Linked DNA regions of Fodinicurvata sp. EGI_FJ10296. The protein of the gene in region 1 interacts with the protein of each later gene in a pairwise test. Links are inferred from orthologs where the notes say so. Each region holds a gene or a part of one and is shown in the gene's direction. Other genes may lie near its edges.

Region 1 (4,226 bases):
GCGTTCGGCATGAAGGCCGGAAATCGAATAGGAAAAGCGCTGGCCGTAATGCTCGACGCGCCCCAATCGTCCCGCTGTGCGCCACGCAATCTCGGCGTCGAACCGGTCGTCGGGCAGCGCCAGAAACGCCGGTGCGTCGGCGCGGCGCTCGCACCAGACGATGGCCGAGCGATGACGACCGTCGGCCTCGTCGGTCATCGGCACGATCGCGAACGGACCACCATCCAGCAGATGCTCCACGGCGATGCCCCGATGGGATTTTTCGTGGTGTATGTTGAAAACCAGGGCCGTCTGATCGTAATCCCAGCGCCGCGCGCGGATGCCGGCCGCCTTGCGGACAATCGACCCCCGTCCATCCGCGCCGACCAGAAGGGCGGCCCGGACCGTTCTGCCATCGTCCAGCGAGATGGTGACGCCGCCGTCATCATTCGCGCCGCCAACGTCGATCGCCGTGACCGAGCATGGCGAAAGGTCGAGTGCCCCCGGCAAGGACCGGAACCGCTGGATGAGCGCCCGGCGGATATAGCCATTTTCGACATTGAAACCATAGGGATGATCCCCGATCGCCTCCTGTCCGACCAGGAGATGGATGGGCGAAAAGCGATCGACGACATCGGTGGCCACGATCGGCTGAGCATCGGCGGCCATGCCCTCCCAGGCACCGATCCCCTTCAGGACATTGGCAGATCCATATGTCAGCGCCGTCGTGCGGCCGTCGAAACCGGCTTCCGTCCGCTTCTCGGCGCTTTCGCGGTCGAGCAGGGCGACGCTGACGCCAATCGCTGCAAGCGCCGTCGCCGCCGCCAACCCTGCCGGCCCGCCACCGACGACCGCAACGTCGACCTCGATCCTGTTGCCCCCGCTCTCGGTTGCCCAACGGTGCGCGGTCGAGCCGGTATTTCTGTTCATTTCCCACTGTCCCCATGGTTCAGGCCCGCAAGGGGCACCCGAATTGCCCCAGGCAAGATGGCCCGGCGGACGGCGTCTGTCCAGCAAGGGCGGCGCTCTGCCACGCCTGATCGCTATCACATGCCTAATTTCCAGGCACTGCCCGTTTAATAGGCAGACCGAAGCGGAGGCGATGCGGACAGCTGCGCGCCGCATTTGGACAGTTTGCCGGTTAAGACGCCGATTTTCCTGCCATCCCCGAATTCGGCACACCTTTTGAATTAGCCCTGCCTCGTGTCGCTGTGAACGCAGCGTTGGAAGGTGGGGCCGGGCGCTCCCGATTGAACCTGTTGCCGATCGAACTTTGTAACGGTCCACCAATGAAGGAACCGAACCGATGAAACTCGTGGTCGCCATCATCAAGCCATTCAAGCTCGACGAGGTGCGGGAAGCGCTCACGTCGCTGGGTATCCAGGGCCTCACGGTCAGCGAGGTAAAAGGCTTCGGCCGACAAAAGGGGCAGACGGAGATCTACCGCGGCGCCGAATACTCGGTGAGCTTTCTGCCCAAAGTCAAAATCGAGGTCGTGGTGTCCGACGACCTGACAGACCGGGTCGTCGAGGCGGTGCAGAAGTCGGCCAATACCGGCCGGATCGGCGATGGAAAGATCTTCGTCATGGAAATCACGCATGCGGTGCGGATACGCACCGGAGAGACCAACGCGGAGGCATTGTAATTCAAATGACAATAAGCCTTAAAAAACTTCTCGTGCTCGGGGGCATGGCCGGGCTGGCCGGCGTAACCATGGCCGTGCCCGCGCTGGCCCAGGAAGCCGAGGAAGCGGCCGAAACCGCTGTCACGCTCGGCGTCAATCCGGAAACCGCGTTTGTCTTCAACACATTCGCTTTTCTCGTTTCCGGCTTCCTCGTCATGTTCATGGCCGCGGGCTTCTCGATGCTCGAAAGCGGCCTGGTCCGGTCCAAGAATACGGCCGCCATCTGCCTCAAGAACATTACGCTCTATTCCATCGCCGGCATCATGTACTACCTGATCGGCTACGATCTGATGTACACCGACGTCAGCGGCTATATTGGCAGCCTGTCGCTGCTGTATAATACGTCAGCCGACGAACTGGCCCTGCTGGGCGGCGATGAAGCAGCGCTGGCCGCCGTTGTCGACAACGGCTATTCGGTCATGTCCGACTGGTTCTTCCAGATGGTGTTCGTCGCCACGGCGGCATCCATCGTCTCGGGAACCGTGGCAGAGCGCATCAAGTTCTGGCCGTTCATGATATTCGTCATCATCCTGACCGGCATTCTCTACCCCATCCAGGGCTCCTGGACATGGGGCGGCGGCTGGCTGACGGAAATGGGCTTCAGCGACTATGCCGGCTCCACGATCGTCCACTCGGTCGGTGGTTGGGCAGCGCTGGTCGGTGCCATCATTCTCGGCCCGCGCAGGGGCAAGTACAATGCCGACGGGTCGATCAACCCGATGCCCGGCGCCAATCTGCCGTTGGCCACGCTCGGCACCTTCATTCTGTGGCTCGGCTGGTTCGGCTTCAACGGCGGTTCCGTGTTGGCTCTCGGCAGCGCCGCGGCCGCGGCCGAGATGGCCATCGTCTACGTCAACACCAACCTGGCGGCCGCGGCCGGCGTGACCGCCGCCGTGATCCTCTGCCAGATCATGTTCGGCAAGGTGGATCTGTCGATGGGGCTGAACGGTGCGATCGCCGGTCTGGTCAGCATCACCGCCGGACCCGATCTGACCAACCATTTCCTCGCACTGGTCATCGGGGCCGTGGGTGGCGCCATCGTCGTCTTCGTCGTCCCGCTGCTCGACAAGCTGCACATCGACGATGTCGTGGGCGCGATTTCCGTTCACCTTGTCGCCGGCGTCTGGGGAACCCTTGCCGTCGGAATCTTCGGTGGCGGCAACATCGTGGTCCAGTTCGTCGGCATCATCGCGATCGGAGGCTTCATGATCGTGACCAGCGCCATCATCTGGTACATCCTGAAGCTGACCATGGGCCTGCGGGTCTCCGAAGAAGACGAGGAATCCGGGCTCGACCGTGCGGAACTGGGCATGGAAGCCTATCCGGAATTCGGCTACGGCTCCGCCCGCAGCTGATATCCGACGCTGCCGGCGCGGCTTGGGCCATGCCGGCGGACAAGACAGGAAAGGGGCCGGTGGCAATCGCCACCGGCCCTTTCTTGTCATGGGTCTGCCTGATACCACCCGGCCCGGCCTCAGCGGTTCATGCGGTTGTCCACGAGGTCGTCGACAACGCCCGGATCGGCCAGCGTTGTCGTGTCGCCGAGTTGCTCGTGCTCATTGGCGGCGATCTTGCGCAGGATCCGCCGCATGATCTTGCCTGACCGCGTCTTGGGCAGGCCCGGCGCCCATTGGATCAGATCCGGCGTGGCGATCGGACCGATATGCGCGCGCACATGCTTGACCAGTTCCGCCCGCAGCTCTTCACTCGGCGTTTCGCCCACGTTCAGCGTGACATAGGCATATATCCCCTGCCCCTTCAGGTCGTGGGGATAGCCGACCACCGCAGCTTCGGCGACCTTGGCATGGGCGACCAGCGCACTCTCGATTTCGGCCGTGCCCATGCGATGGCCGGAAACATTCAGCACGTCATCGACACGGCCCGTGATCCAGTAATAGCCATCAGCATCGCGCTTGGCACCGTCGCCCGAGAAATATTTTCCCTTGAAGGCGGCGAAATAGGTCTGAATGAACCGGTCGTGGTCGCCATAGACGGTCCGCATCTGACCCGGCCAGCTATCGGCGATGCAAAGATTGCCTTCCGTCGCGCCTGACAATTCGTTGCCGTCGTTGTCGACCAGAACAGGCTGCACCCCGAAGAACGGACGCGTTGCCGAACCGGGCTTCAGCGGCGTTGCGCCGGGCAGCGGGGCAATCAGGATTCCGCCGGTCTCGGTCTGCCACCAGGTGTCGACCACCGGGCAGCGTTCGTCGCCGACGACGCGGTAATACCAGAGCCAGGCTTCCGGATTGATGGGTTCGCCGACACTGCCGAGAATGCGCAGCGAGCCGCGATCGGTCTTCTTGACCGGGCCCTCGCCCTCGCGCATCAGCGCGCGGATTCCGGTCGGTGCCGTGTAGTAGATATTCACCTGGTGCTTGTCGATGATCTGCCAGTGGCGGGACGCATCGGGGTATGTCGGGACGCCTTCGAACATCAGCGTTATCGCGCCGTTCGCCAGCGGACCGTACAGAATATAGCTGTGTCCCGTCACCCAGCCGACATCGGCGGTACACCAGTATACGTCGCCGTCATGGTAGTCGAACACGTACTGGTGCGTCAT
Region 2 (4,728 bases), on another replicon or contig:
CGCCTCCGGCGATTGTGGAGCACGGGCGTGCCGGGCGGCGAGTTCGAACAGCGCCTCTTCAATCGGCTGGCCTGCCTTCAGCCGGCGGCCGAGATCCTTGAGGATCGGGTGTGCCGCAACCGGGGCCTGGATATTGACCTGCTTCAAGCCGGATTCGGCCAGCCGCGCCTTGTGACGGGCCACACGGCGGGCGTTGGCGCTCCGGCCGTCGGGCTGCTCTACGGGATCCTTTCCGTCATCCGCCATGACACCCTCTATCTCATGGGACCCGTCCAGTACCGACCCGGAACCCGGTCATGCCGGTATCAGCAATCAGAGGCTGATCGTATTAGACATGAGGCGCAACATCGTTATGATATCGGGCGGGACATTCGAGACAACCGGACAGGGTTTTACCTGATGGCGACTGACGCCACGGTCGATATAACGACAGCATCCCGTACGCTCGGTCTGTCTGTCGAGGCATTGAGAAAACGTCTGCAACGTGGCGCTGCTCGGGGATACAAGGCAGACGACGGGACCTGGCGGGTTTTCCTGGATGATGCCGAAACCGGCGCCGTCACCGGCAATTCCGGCGGCGCCCCCGGCAGCGCCGTCGGTTTGGCGGCCGAGGTCACGGCACTGAAAGAGGATGTCCGGGTCCTCAAGTCGCATCTGGGCGATTTGCGCCGCGCGTTGGAGGAAACGGTGTCCGGACGGACATCGGCTCCGGCGCTGCCGTCATTGTCGAGCCCGCATCGCGGTGATGGCCCTCTCCTGGAACAGCCGGTTATGCCGCAAGCAGACACGGCGGGGGACGGTGCTGGGGGGGACGGTGCTGGGGGGCCATCGGAAGCCCATGTCCTGCCGGACACGGGCGACGTCTGGGCGGATGCCGATTCAGGTGACGATGGATTTGTCGGGAGCGCACCGGTCCCGAATGGTTTTTCGCCGAATGATATTGCCGGGAATGGTTCGGACCGGGAAGACACCGATTCCCCGTTCGATTGGGGCGGCGGCATCGATGGTGCGTTCGTAACGCCGCCGGAGTCACCGGATCCGGGTTTCGGGCCGGATGCTCCGGGCTCAGGCGGCACCCTGTCCGAGGACGAGTTGCGCCGCCTGATTGCCGAATCCGTCGACGAGCGGCTGAAGCCCGTCCTGGAAATCCTCCGGGAAGCCCTGTTGGCGATGCGAAAGCCCCGCTAGCGCGATCACGACCGCCGATCATACGACGAGTATCGAACAGATGTTCAATTTCTTCCGACCGACGGACCACGGCGAGGGACAGCTTTTCCCGGCCGCCATCGGCGATTGGGCGCCGCCGCCGGTCAGCAATGGCGACGCTTTGCTGGACGCAGCGGCGCTCAAGAGCCGTATCGCGGATTGGACGGTCGAATGCGGCGGCCCCGACAAGTGCCGGACGGGCAAAGGGCGACAGGCGCTGCTCGGCCTGATGAAGGCGGCGCTGAAAAGCGGCGAATCCGAGGTGCGCAATCGGTTTCTGAATGATTTCGGCACCGGTGACGACTGCGTCCGGAACCGGGTGCATGTTCTGGACCAACTCATCCGCACGCTCGCTGATATTTCCGACCTTCATCTCTTCCCCGCACCCAATCCGACGACCGGCGAACGCTTCGCCATTGTCGCGCTGGGCGGCTATGGCCGCGGTGAACTGGCACCCAAATCCGATATCGACCTGCTCTTCCTGCTTCCCTACAAGCGCACGCCACGGGTAGAGCAGGTCGTGGAATTCATGCTCTATCTGCTTTGGGATCTCGGCCTCAGGGTGGGCCATGCGGTCAGATCCGTCGACGATTGCATTCGCACGAGCAAAACGGACATGACGATCCGCACAAGTCTGCTCGAATGCCGACCGCTATGGGGCGAGCCGGCGCTGGTCGAAGAGCTCTTCAAGCGATACAAACGGGACATCGTCGACGCGGACAGCAAGGCCGATTTCGTCGAGGCCAAGCTGGCCGAACGCGACGCACGCCATCGCAAACTCGGCGACAGCCGCTACGTGATGGAGCCAAACGTCAAGGACGGAAAGGGCGGGCTGCGCGACCTCCAGAGCCTGTTCTGGATCGCCAAGTATCTCTTTCAGGTGCGGGATATCGACGGCATGGTGGCGGCCGGAGTCCTGAACGACGACGAAGCCGCCCGGTTCCGCAAGGCCCTGTCGTTCTTCCGGGCCGTGCGCTGCCATCTACACTATCTGACCGGACGCGAGGAAGACCGGCTGACCTTCGATCTTCAGCGCGAGATCGGACCGGCGATGGGGTACACCGACCATGCCGGCGCCAGCGGCGTCGAGCGGTTCATGAAGCACTATTTCCTGATCGCAAAGGATGTCGGCGATCTTACACGCATCTTCTGTGCCGCCCTGGAAGCCGACAGCCGACGCAAGCCCCGGCGTTTCATGTTTTTTCTCGGCGGTGCCAAAGAAGTCGACGGCTTTGTCGTCGATCGCGAACGCCTGACATTTCCCTCCGAACGGCATCTTCGCGACACACCGATCGACATGCTGCGGCTGTTCCGCGTTGCGCAGGACCGGGATCTCGATATTCATCCGGCCGCGCTGAAGGCGATTACGCGATCGTTGAAACTGATCGGCAACAAGCTGCGCAACGACCCCGCCGCCAACGCGCTGTTCCTGGATATCCTGACATCGCCCAACGACCCCGAGAAGGCGCTGCGGCGGATGAACGAAAGCGGCGTTCTGGCGCGTTTCCTGCCCGATTTCGGCCGCGTCGTCGCCCAGATGCAATACGACATGTACCATGTCTATACCGTCGATGAGCATACGATGTTCGCAATCGGCATCCTCCACCGGATCGAAAACGGTGCGATCGCGGACGAGATGCCGCTGGCGACCAGCGTCTTCCCGTCGATCAAATCGCGCCGGGCGCTGTTCGTGGCCATGCTGCTGCACGACATCGCCAAGGGCCGTGGCGGCGATCATTCTGTTCTGGGCGCGAAAGTTGCCCGCAAACTCTGCCCCCGGCTGGGTCTTTCGACGGAAGAAACCGAGACGGTCGAGTGGCTGGTGCTCAATCACCTGGCCATGAACGACACCGCTTTGAAGCGGGACATCGAGGACGACCAGACGGTGCGCGATTTCGTCGGGCTGGTTGAATCGGCCGAACGCCTCCGCCTGCTTCTTGTGCTGACCTGCGCCGACATCCGGGCCGTCGGGCCGGGTCGATGGAACGGGTGGAAGGGATCGCTTCTCGGTCAGCTTTACAACCGGACCCGGCACCTGATCGCCGACGGTTTCGACTTCGAGGGCACCGAATCGCGGGTGAACGCCGCGCACGAGGCGATCCGGACCCGCCTCACCGCCGCCGGATGGAGCGACGACGCCGTTGCGGCATTTCTGGGAAAGGGATACCCGCCCTATTGGCTGTCGCTGGACACCGATACTCATTGCCGGCACGCCGCACTGGTCGTCCGCGCCGAACGGCAGGACGATCCGCTGATCGTCGACGCTCGGCCGGTCGGCGATCAGGGCACGACGGAAGTGACCGTGCTGACGCCGGACCACCCCGGCCTGATCGCGCGGGTCGCCGGCGCGCTGGCCGTCGCCGGGGCGAACATCGTCGATGCGAAGATTTTCACACTGACCACCGGACTTGCCATCGATCTGTTCAATGTTCAGGGCGGCGCCGACACACTGCCATTCGACGATCCCGATGCGTTGGCCTCTCTCAGCGATACCGTGTCCCGTTGCCTTGCAGGAACGATCGACCCGACCGCCGAACTGGAGCGTCAACGGTCGCGTCTGCCGACCCGTACGAACGTGTTTCGGGTTCAGCCGCGGGTCCTGATCGACAATGCCGCGAGCCGGACGCATTCGGTCATCGAGGTCAACGGCCGCGACCGTCCGGGACTGCTGTACGATCTGACGCGTGCGCTGTCCGGGATGGCTTTGCAGATATCCAGCGCCAAGATTTCGACCTTTGGCGAACGGGCCATCGACGTCTTCTACGTCAAGGATGTTTTCGGCCTCAAGGTCACCAATGAAACGAAGCTGGAACAGATCCGAAGCCATCTGACGGCGGTGCTTGCCGACGGCGACCCCGGATCGGTGCCGCCCGCACCGGCGCCAACGCGTCCGGCGCGCCGGCGCCTGGGCAAGCGGCCCCGAATGCCTGCCGGGACACAGGGTCAGACGGCACAAAAGCCATGACCCCCGCCGACACTTCAATTCGTGGCCGGTCCCCGACGCTGATCCGGGCGATCGCAACGGTCGGCGGGCTCACCATGCTGAGCCGCATCGCCGGGTTCGTGCGCGATATTCTGACCGCCGCCATGCTCGGTGCCGGCGTCGTGGCCGATGCCTTCTTCGTTGCATTGAAGCTGCCCAATCTGTTCCGCCGCCTGTTCGCCGAAGGCGCGTTCAGTGTGTCCTTCGTGCCGATGTTTTCCGCCGACCTGGAATCGAAGGGAATCGACCCCGCGGTGGCCTTCGCGGAACGCGCGTTGGCTGTGATGATCGCCGTTCTGTTGCCGCTTACGATCCTTGCGGTGATCGCCATGCCGGCAATCATGACCGTGATTGCACCGGGATTCGTCGACGATGCCGAGCGGTTCGACCTGGCGGTGACGTTGGGCCGCGTCACCTTTCCCTATCTGATACTGATGTCGCTGGTCGCCTTGATGGGCGGTGTGCTGAATGCACTCGGTCGGTACGGGCCCTTCGCCGCCGCGCCGATCCTGTTCAATCTGTGCCTGATCGCGGCCCTG
Region 3 (4,271 bases), on another replicon or contig:
TCAGGGTATCGGTGACCGGCATGGCAGCGATCGCGCCGTCCAGCTCGCCCGCAACGGCCCCAATTACGGCTTCGATCGTTGGTCGGCGGACAAGCGGCCTCACACCATCATGGATTAACACCATCGTCGGTGGGTCGGACGCGCGGGCCAGGCTTTCCAGCCCCGCCAATACCGACGCCTGGCGGTCGGCGCCGCCATCAACAATGGACAGGACAGCCCCGGCGGGGTTCAGTCCGTCCAGGGCCATTGCCGTCATGTCCCGGTGAACAGGATCGACGACGACGACAATGCGGCTGATGCCTTCAACCGGCAGAAACGCCTCGACCGTGCGGCGCAGAACAGGGCGGCCCGCCAGATCGCGGAATTGCTTCGCTATGGCGCCGCCGAACCGTTCTCCCCGGCCGGCTGCCACAATGATGACGCTACAGGACGGTCGGGATTTCGATTGGCAGGTTTCTTCCGCGACGTTGCTCATAAAGGCTTCCAGTCGTTCGGACAATCAAAGCATTGGTATTCGGGGTCGCAGGCCCCGAGACTCCTGGTTCAAAAATGGGATAGACCGCGATACGGCCGCTGGCAAGGACCGAGACAATTTGACGAGAACGCCGCCGCGGCAGACCGGCCGTTACGGAAGAATTTCGATTCACGCTTTGATTCAGTAGCAAACCCTGCTAACTTTGCCTAATTTTGGGGCACTATATGGAGTTGCCTAATTCATGGGCATAACGCTCAATCCTGTTCATATAGGCGACATAGGCGTGGATCCGCCTGTGTTTCTGGCACCCATGTCCGGCGTCACGGATCAGCCGTTCCGCGCAATTGTCAAGAAGCTGGGTGCGGGGCTCGTCATCTCCGAGATGATTGCCAGCCACGAGATGGTGCGTGCCGCGCGGGCCAGTATGCGCACCAGCACCGATTGCGGCGACGAATATCCGATGGCGGTTCAGCTGGCCGGCTACGACCCGGCGATCATGGCCGAAGCGGCACGGCTCAACGTCGATCGCGGCGCAGCGATCATCGACATCAATTTTGGCTGCCCGGCCCGAAAGGTCGTCACGAAGCAGTGCGGATCGGCACTGATGCGGGAACCCGCCCTGGCTGCCTGCATCGTGGACGCTGTAGCCAGGGCGGTCGACGTTCCGGTAACGGTCAAGATGCGGCTCGGCTGGGATGACAGCGACCTGAACGCGCCTGATCTGGCCGCCCGTTGCGAGCGGGCCGGTGCGCGGATGATTACCGTCCACGGCCGCACTCGTTGCCAGTTATATACCGGGACCGCCGACTGGGCAGCAATCCGGCCGACGGTCGATGCGGTGTCGGTACCCGTGATCGTGAATGGGGATATCGACGGTCCGGCCTCCATAGACCGCGCCCTGCAGGCCAGCGGTGCAGCGGGCGTGATGATCGGCCGAGCCGTCCAGGGCCGCCCCTGGCGGTTGGCCCAGGCCGGCGCCTATCTTCGGACCGGCGTCTGGCCTGCCGACCCCGACCTTTCCATGCGCCGGGACATCGTGTTGCAGCATTATGAAGCGATACTCGCTCACTATGGTTCGAGCAAAGGAATAAGAATCGGACGTAAGCATCTGGGATGGTACGTCAACGGACTGCCGAATGCCGCCGACGCCCGTCGCTTGTTCAACACACTCGAAGACTCGCAGGCGGTACTGGAGACGGTGTCGGCGGTGTTCGACGCGGCGATCGGAGCTGGACTGGACAATGAGAGTCTACCCGTTCAGGACGCTTCGACAGTAGGTGAAGATAGCGGCATAAATGCCCGAGCGAACACGAGGAAGGTCGCATGACCGACGATACCGGGGCGGGTGCGGCAGTCCGATCGTCGGGAAAAACGCAGCACTCGGCCATATCGATCCTGAATTCGTTGCCCGAGCCGGTGCTGGTCGTCGATCTCGACTTCAGTGTTCGGTTCGTAAATTTCGCGGCACAGCATTTTTTCGACGCCAGCGATGCCCAGATGACCGGACACAAGCTGGACCATTGGCTGCCCGGCGATAACCCACTGTTCAGCCTTATCAGGCAGGCAATCAGCGATGGCGGCAGCGTTTCGGAGTACGGCGTCACCCTGGAGAGTCCGCGGATTGGTCGGCATGACACGACGATCACGGTCGGACCGGTCGAGGCGGCCAGCGCCGGCGAGGCGGCGGGAAACACCGCCAATAAAACCGCGGTCGTTCTGATTCACAGCGCCTCGATCGCCCGGAGGATCGACAACCAGCTGACCCATCGGGGTGCTGCGCGGTCGGTCACCGCCATGGCTGCAATGTTGGCGCATGAAGTCAAGAACCCCTTGTCTGGCATCCGTGGCGCTGCGCAGCTGCTGGAGGCCACCGCGTCGCCGGAGGACCGGTCGCTCACCCGCCTGATCTGCGACGAGGCCGACCGGATTGTCGCTCTGGTCGACCGGATGGAAGTTTTCGCCGACGGTCGACCGGTCGAACGGTCGGCCGTTAATATCCATGCGGTGCTGGAGAGAGTCAGAGGGGTTGCGCAGAACGGGTTTGGACGGCGCGTGAGGTTCATTGAACGCTATGACCCGTCGTTGCCCGCCGTGCACGGGAACCATGACCAGCTTGTCCAGGTGTTTCTGAACCTTGTGAAGAACGCCTGCGAGGCGGCGCCGGTCAAAGGAGGCGAGGTCACATTGACCACCTCGTTCCAGCACGGTGTCAGCATCGTCGTGCCGGGGACGGGAAGCCGGATGCAGCTGCCACTGGTCGTATCGGTACAGGACAACGGCGCCGACGGTATACCGGACGATATCCGCCCACATCTGTTCGACCCGTTCGTGACGACCCGGACCAATGGAACGGGGCTCGGATTGGCGCTCGTGGCCAAGATCGTCGACGATCACGGCGGCGTCATCGAACTGGACGGTACCGCCCGTCAGACGACGTTTCGCGTATTCCTGCCCATGTATACCCAGCGGCGCCATCGACATAACGGCGACGATGAGCGGCACCCGGCGGAAACGACCGCGCTTTCCGATGAACCGTCACGCTTCCCGGAGAACTAGACGATGGCGACACCCACGATTCTGGTAGCCGACGACGACAAGGCGATCCGGACGGTGCTGGTACAGGCGTTGAACCGGAACGGGTATGACGTACGAACGACAGGCCATGCCGCAACCCTGTGGCGCTGGGTGCAGGATGGGGAAGGCGATCTCGTCATCACCGATGTGGTGATGCCCGACGAAAACGGTCTCGACCTTATCCCGCGGATGAAACGGATCCGTCCCGACCTGCGTGTCATCGTGATGAGCGCGCAGAATACGCTGCTGACCGCGGTCAAGGCGACCGAGCGCGGCGCCTTTGAGTATCTGCCGAAGCCATTCGACCTGGGCGAGCTGGTGAATGTGGTCAAACGCGCGCTCAAGACGCCTGCCGCCCCTGCTGCGGCCGGCGGTGGAGGCGAAGGCGAAGATGACGAGCAGCTTCCGCTGATCGGGCGTTCGCCGGCCATGCAGGAAATCTACCGCGTCATGGCCCGGCTCATGGGGACCGATCTGACGGTGATGATCACCGGAGAGAGCGGAACCGGCAAGGAGCTGGTTGCCCGCGCATTGCACGACTACGGCAAGCGCCGCAACGGCCCCTTCGTTGCGATCAACATGGCCGCCATTCCCCGCGACCTGATCGAGTCCGAACTGTTCGGCCACGAAAAAGGCGCCTTCACCGGGGCCACGGTGCGATCCACCGGCCGTTTCGAGCAGGCCCAGGGGGGGACGCTTTTCCTGGACGAGATCGGCGATATGCCGATGGAAGCGCAGACGAGGCTTCTGCGCGTCCTGCAGGAGGGAGAATATACCACCGTTGGCGGCCGCGTGCCGATCCGTGCCGATGTCCGCATCGTGGCCGCGACACATCGCGACCTCCGCCATGCGATTCAGCAAGGCGATTTCCGCGAGGATCTATTCTATCGCCTCAATGTCGTACCGATCCGGTTGCCGCCGCTGCGGGAGCGTGTTGAAGACATTCCCGCACTGGTCCGGCATTTCCTGAACAGCGCCAACAACGAAGGCCTTCCGACCAAGAGCATCGATCCGCCGGCCATGGAGCGCCTGAAAATGTACAGGTGGCCGGGCAATGTCCGGGAACTGGAGAATGTGATCCGCCGGTTGTCGGCCCTGTATAATCAGGAGAGCATCGGCGCCGATATCATCGATATGGAACTTGCGGAAGCACCGCCTCCAGCCGAAGACGGCACAGCGCCGCCGGCAAGCGAGGGATTGTCCGGTGCCGTCGACCGTCACC

The links. Proteins that work in one complex are often made in the same cells at the same time.
Region 2: the proteins of ABZ728_RS20100 (region 1) and ABZ728_RS02360 interact in binary tests that used the Escherichia coli proteins (3 or more experiments, as listed by UniProt). The link is inferred for Fodinicurvata sp. EGI_FJ10296 from one-to-one orthologs.
Region 3: the proteins of ABZ728_RS20100 (region 1) and ABZ728_RS11710 interact in binary tests that used the Escherichia coli proteins (3 or more experiments, as listed by UniProt). The link is inferred for Fodinicurvata sp. EGI_FJ10296 from one-to-one orthologs.

Annotation. Positions count from the first base shown.
Region 1 is NZ_JBFCVL010000010.1:34,650-38,875, forward strand. Bases 1-2,954 are described here. They hold ABZ728_RS20100 (P-II family nitrogen regulator), read left to right. Parts: upstream 1-1,285; coding sequence 1,286-1,624; downstream 1,625-2,954. Other genes in these bases: ABZ728_RS20095 (FAD-dependent monooxygenase), read right to left, coding at 1-909; amt (ammonium transporter), read left to right, coding at 1,630-2,954. Outside these bases: more of amt, read left to right, coding at 2,955-3,018; acs (acetate--CoA ligase), read right to left, coding at 3,138-4,226. UniProt on the Escherichia coli protein: Involved in the regulation of nitrogen metabolism. Regulates the activity of its targets by protein-protein interaction in response to the nitrogen status of the cell.
Region 2 is NZ_JBFCVL010000001.1:512,299-517,026, reverse strand. Bases 916-4,371 are described here. They hold ABZ728_RS02360 ([protein-PII] uridylyltransferase), read left to right. Parts: upstream 916-1,228; coding sequence 1,229-4,171; downstream 4,172-4,371. Other genes in these bases: murJ (murein biosynthesis integral membrane protein MurJ), read left to right, coding at 4,168-4,371; ABZ728_RS02365 (hypothetical protein), read left to right, coding at 916-1,188. Outside these bases: ABZ728_RS02370 (hypothetical protein), read right to left, coding at 1-246; more of ABZ728_RS02365, read left to right, coding at 400-915; more of murJ, read left to right, coding at 4,372-4,728.
Region 3 is NZ_JBFCVL010000005.1:72,381-76,651, forward strand. The notes cover bases 916-3,914. They hold ABZ728_RS11710 (ATP-binding protein), read left to right. Parts: upstream 916-1,798; coding sequence 1,799-3,031; downstream 3,032-3,914. Other genes in these bases: dusB (tRNA dihydrouridine synthase DusB), read left to right, coding at 916-1,802; ntrC (nitrogen regulation protein NR(I)), read left to right, coding at 3,035-3,914. Outside these bases: ispD (2-C-methyl-D-erythritol 4-phosphate cytidylyltransferase), read right to left, coding at 1-475; more of dusB, read left to right, coding at 717-915; more of ntrC, read left to right, coding at 3,915-4,271.